2 regions of the Lysinibacillus sp. FSL L8-0126 genome follow, and region 1 is predicted to be linked to the other one. Evidence: riboswitches for the same ligand, from Rfam matches in the RefSeq annotation. Region 1 holds a riboswitch; the other holds the start of a gene.
The links. Region 1 has a riboswitch for preQ1 ahead of queF (preQ(1) synthase). Riboswitches for the same ligand answer to the same signal wherever they lie in the genome.
Positions count from the first base shown of each region.

Region 2: linked by a shared signal. The riboswitch ahead of MHI34_RS04580 (QueT transporter family protein) and the one ahead of queF (preQ(1) synthase) in region 1 are both predicted to bind preQ1.

Region 1 covers NZ_CP152028.1:1,568,330-1,570,796, forward strand. Annotated here, with positions in the region: gene MHI34_RS07540 (XRE family transcriptional regulator) at 1-424, shown strand, start outside; gene MHI34_RS07545 (hypothetical protein) at 473-598, shown strand; PreQ1 riboswitch class I at 885-931, shown strand; gene queF (preQ(1) synthase) at 1,059-1,559, shown strand; gene queC (7-cyano-7-deazaguanine synthase QueC) at 1,679-2,338, shown strand; gene queD (6-carboxytetrahydropterin synthase QueD) at 2,342-2,467, shown strand, end outside.
Region 2 covers NZ_CP152028.1:960,014-962,480, forward strand. Annotated here, with positions in the region: gene MHI34_RS04575 (ABC transporter substrate-binding protein) at 1-647, opposite strand, end outside; PreQ1 riboswitch class I at 968-1,012, shown strand; gene MHI34_RS04580 (QueT transporter family protein) at 1,019-1,501, shown strand; T-box leader at 1,573-1,772, shown strand; gene trpB (tryptophan synthase subunit beta) at 1,831-2,467, shown strand, end outside.

The sequences.
Region 1 (2,467 bases):
TTCAAAAGATGTAGGCTTAGATCCTTTAAATCTAGATTATTACGTTAATCTAAAGAAAAAATGGCAAGTCTCTATTGGTGCTATGGTAATGAGAGCTTTTAATCTAGGTATAATTTCTAGTGAAGATTATCAGAAATTGCAAAGACAAATAAGTTATAGAAAATGGAGAACTAACGAACCTCTAGATAATATAAAATCAATTTCGAAACCAATTGCTTTAAAGCAAGCTATTGAATTATTGGTAGAAAATGGTGTTTTTAAGGGATATGAAATACCAAAAGAAATTTTAAAAAATTACAATGTATTACTTCCTACAGACTTTATTGAAGAAATCACCAATGTTGATAATGGTTACCTTGAATATCAAGAACCACAAATCGTTACATTAGTTAGGAAAATAGAAAACAAAAATGAATCATTTTAAAAAAATATAGAGATACAAATTTAGATTTAACAATGGAGGTGAGATTGTATGACAAAACATTCGGGCGGAAAAGTGGGGAAAGCAGGGAAAACTCTTAGTAGTAAAAGTTCTAGTAATTCAGCTAAATCCAAAGCGGGGAAAATACTGAAGAAACATCAAGATAAAAAACATTAATTGTTTTCAAAATGGTATTAATAAAAGTTTAAATTAAAGAAGATGAACTATTTATTTGGAGATAAGTGAATTTGGGTTTGCTGTTTGAACAGTTACGGAGAACCGTACCATAAGTAAGTGCGACGGTTCTAAAGAAAATATAAAAATCCGATTCTAAATCCTTTGAATCAATTCTTTAGTAATGCTTTCAAACCACACTCCATACAGAAAGATTTTTTAAAAAAATCCATTTGACGTGCTGTATTATTTTTTGTACGATATTGAAGAAAAGAATGCCCGGACTAGAACGGGAGAGGTTCATAGCTGATACCCTCTATAAAAAACTATGGAAACATGACAATAATGCCATGTCCATATTGGACGTGGCTTTTTTTTATGTGTTTACGTATGTTTTAAATAGAATGCTTGGTGATGCCTCTCTTGAAAAGTGTTGGGAAACATTTTACAAGGAGGTTTTTTTATGTCTGGCCGAAGTCATGAAGAAGGATTAAAGGATTTAACGCTATTAGGTAATCAAGGTACAAAGTATTCCTATGATTATGCACCTGAGGTATTGGAGGCTGTAGATAATCTGCATGCCAATCGAGATTATTTCGTTAAATTTAATTGTCCAGAGTTTACTAGTTTATGCCCGCTTACAAATCAGCCTGATTTTGCTACGATGTACATTTCGTATATCCCAGATAAAAAAATTGTTGAAAGTAAATCACTAAAGTTGTATTTATTCAGTTTTAGAAATCACGGTGATTTCCATGAAGATTGCGTTAATATCATTATGAATGACTTAATTGCATTGCTTGATCCACGATATATTGAGGTTTGGGGGAAGTTTACGCCACGTGGGGGTATCTCGATCGATCCATGGTGTAACTATGGGAAGCCAGGAACGAAATACGAAGAAATCGCCAATTATCGTTTAATGAACCACGATCTTAATCCAGAAAAAATTGATAATCGATAAATGGAGATTTAAATAGTTCCATCAAGAAAGAGGTTTTTAGCTACCCTCTTAAAAAAACTAAGAAGAAAGCAGCACTTTTTCTTAGAGTGCTGTTTTTTCGATATAAGGGAGTTTTATAGATGAAGCAGGAAAAAGCAATTGTTGTATTTAGTGGAGGTCAGGACAGTACAACTTGTTTGTTTTGGGCAAAGGAACGTTTTAAAGAGGTTGAGGCAGTCACTTTTGATTATGGTCAAAGGCATCGCCTTGAAATTGAATGTGCAAAGGAGATAGTGGGTGAACTTGGTATCAAGCATCATCTTCTTGATATGTCACTCCTGAACCAGCTTGCTCCAAATGCTTTGACACGACAAGATATTACAGTAGAAGACGGAAATAATGGTGAGCTTCCATCGACTTTTGTCCCTGGTCGAAATCTTCTCTTTCTTTCGTTTGCAGGTGTTTTAGCGAGTCAAGTAGGAGCGAAGCATATCGTGACTGGCGTTTGTGAAACAGATTTTAGCGGATATCCGGATTGCCGAGATGTTTTTATTAAATCCTTGAATGTAACGTTAAATTTATCGATGGATGATTCTTTTGTTATTGATACACCGTTGATGTGGCTGAATAAGGCACAGACATGGGAGCTTGCTGATCGTTTTGGGGCATTGGAATTTGTTCGAGAAAGAACGTTGACTTGCTATAACGGTGTTATAGCGGATGGTTGCGGTGAATGCCCGGCCTGTAAACTGCGAAAAAAAGGGCTAGATGAGTATTTGCGTTATAGGAAGGAGTCTTAAGGCATGTCAGATTTTAAAATCGTCGATAAGCTCCAAAAAATAGATGAAGATATTCAAAAAGATCAATTGAACTATCATGCAAAGCGTGTTCTTGTAAGTAAAGAATTTACCTTTGATGCTGCTCATCAT
Region 2 (2,467 bases), 610 kb from region 1:
GATGCTGACGCTTCTACTACTGTTAAGCCTTGTTCATCCATCACCTTTTTCACTTCTTTAACTTGTGCAACAGAGTTTTGCTCACCAGCATTGTAGACCATCCCTACTTTTTTGGCGCCAAGCTCTTTTAGGAATGCGACTGTTTTAGAAATCGTTTCAGGATGTAAATCAATTGTTCCTGTAACATTTTTTCCTGGCTTCTCCATTGATTCGATTAACTGTGCACCAACAGCATCTGTGACAGATGTGAAGATAATTGGAATATCACTTGTGGCTGTTGCCGCTGCTTGTGCAGAAGGTGTGGAGTTAGCAAAAATTAAATCTACGTTTGCACTTACTAGATTGTTAGCAATCGTTGTGTTAAGACTGTTATCTCCTTGTGCAATTTGTGGATCGTAGTCTACTTTTAAGCCAGCATCTTCAATTGCCTTTTTAAAGCCTTCCGTTGCTGCGTTTAATGATGGATGCTCTACAATTTGAGTAATCCCGATTTTATATGTTTTATCCTCTGTATTCCCGCTCTCACTTGCATTGTTTGATTCATTCCCTTTTGAATCTGTTGAACTAGATCCGCTACTACCGCAAGCAGCAAGTAGTAACACTAATCCAAAAAGAAGGAATGAAAGCTTTTTTACACTGTTCTTCACAAATAATCCCCCCGATTATATTCTCAATATCTATCACACTTTATCCAAACAAAGTGTGAATGTATCGCTATATTATCGTTATTATCAAGCTCCGTCAACAACATTATGAATGTTCTGACTTTTAAAACTCACGAAACATTTTAGTTTTTCATTCAATTCGCCGCTTTAAACCGCTAAACTACGCTATTTTAGTTAATTGCTTTCTTTTTAAAAAATAGTAAAAAATATTTATGACAATTTTACGAAGTGTGTCATATAGACAAAAAGTCTGACATTTGACTTCTGCTAGATATCTATAATAAAATATTATCTTGTGTGAAAGCACCGTGGTTCGTAACCATCCCACGCAAAAAAACTAAGGAGAAATGAATATGAAGATAAAATTTTTAGCAGCAAGTGGTATTATTGCAGCGCTATATATTGCGGTGACAATGCTTGTTGCACCGTTTGGTTTTACAGAGGTACAATTCCGTGTATCTGAAATGTTTAACCATTTGGTTGCCTTTAACCCACGCTTTGCCGTAGGGATCATTATTGGTGTATTGATCTCTAATCTATTTTCACCACTTGGCATTTACGATTTAGTGTTTGGTGTTGGTCATTCGATGATTACACTTGGACTGTTCATTTTAATCTGTAAATATGTCAAAAATATTTGGGCACGTTTAATTATTAATACATTATTATTTACTTGCACAATGTTTATTATTGCCTTCGAGTTGAATTTGGCCTTAGAACTACCATTCTTCTGGACTTGGCTAACAGTGGCGGCAGGTGAATTTGTTGTGTTAGCTGTTGGTGCACCGATTATGTATGCACTCAATAAACGCCTTCACTTTCATCATTTGATTTAACAGACGAGTCTTTTTAGATTCGTCTTTTTTTCTTGACACTATTCTGAAAATAAACTACAATTCTTTCTAATATAAATGCAAGGAAGAAGAGTAGTAGCAAGCATGGTTACTTTCAGAGAGCTGGTGAATGGTGCAAACCAGTAGTAGATACTTGTGAATGGACTTCAGAGCAGCCTTATTAAATGTAAGGCCGATTCACTCCCCGTTATCGGAGTAAGAAAGCGCGCAAAAATTGCGAATGAAGGTGGCACCACGGTTACTCGTCCTTTTTAAGAGGATTAGAGTGGCTTTTTTTTATGGAAAAATTAGCATAGAGGAGTCGAGTAAAGATGAGTAAAGTAGTAGAGAAAAAAGGTTATTTCGGAGAATTTGGCGGAAGCTTTGTTCCAAAGGAGCTTCAAAATGTCTTAACTATTCTAGATGAGCATTTCCAAAAGTTTAAAGATGATGAAGAATTTAAAAAAGAATTGGATTACTATTTCCGTGAGTATGTTGGTCGTAAATCCCCACTTTATTTTGCAGAAAATTTAACAAAGCAATTGGGTGGCGCAAAAATTTATTTAAAACGTGAAGATCTTAACCATACAGGCTCACATAAAATTAATAATGTATTGGGACAGATTTTACTAGCCAAACGTATGGGGGCAAATCGCGTTATTGCCGAAACAGGTGCAGGTCAACATGGTGTAGCAACTGCGACTGCTTGTGCCATGTTTGGAATGGATTGCACTATTTATATGGGCTTAGAGGATACAAAACGTCAAGCATTGAACGTGTTTCGCATGGAGCTTCTTGGCGCGAAAGTCGTAGCGGTTGATAAAGGACAGGGTCGCCTAAAGGATGCAGTTGATGAAGCATTCGCTGACTTAGTCGAAAACTATGAAACAACGTTTTACTTATTAGGTTCAGCAGTTGGGCCACATCCCTTCCCATCAATGGTTAAACACTTCCAATCTGTGATTAGTC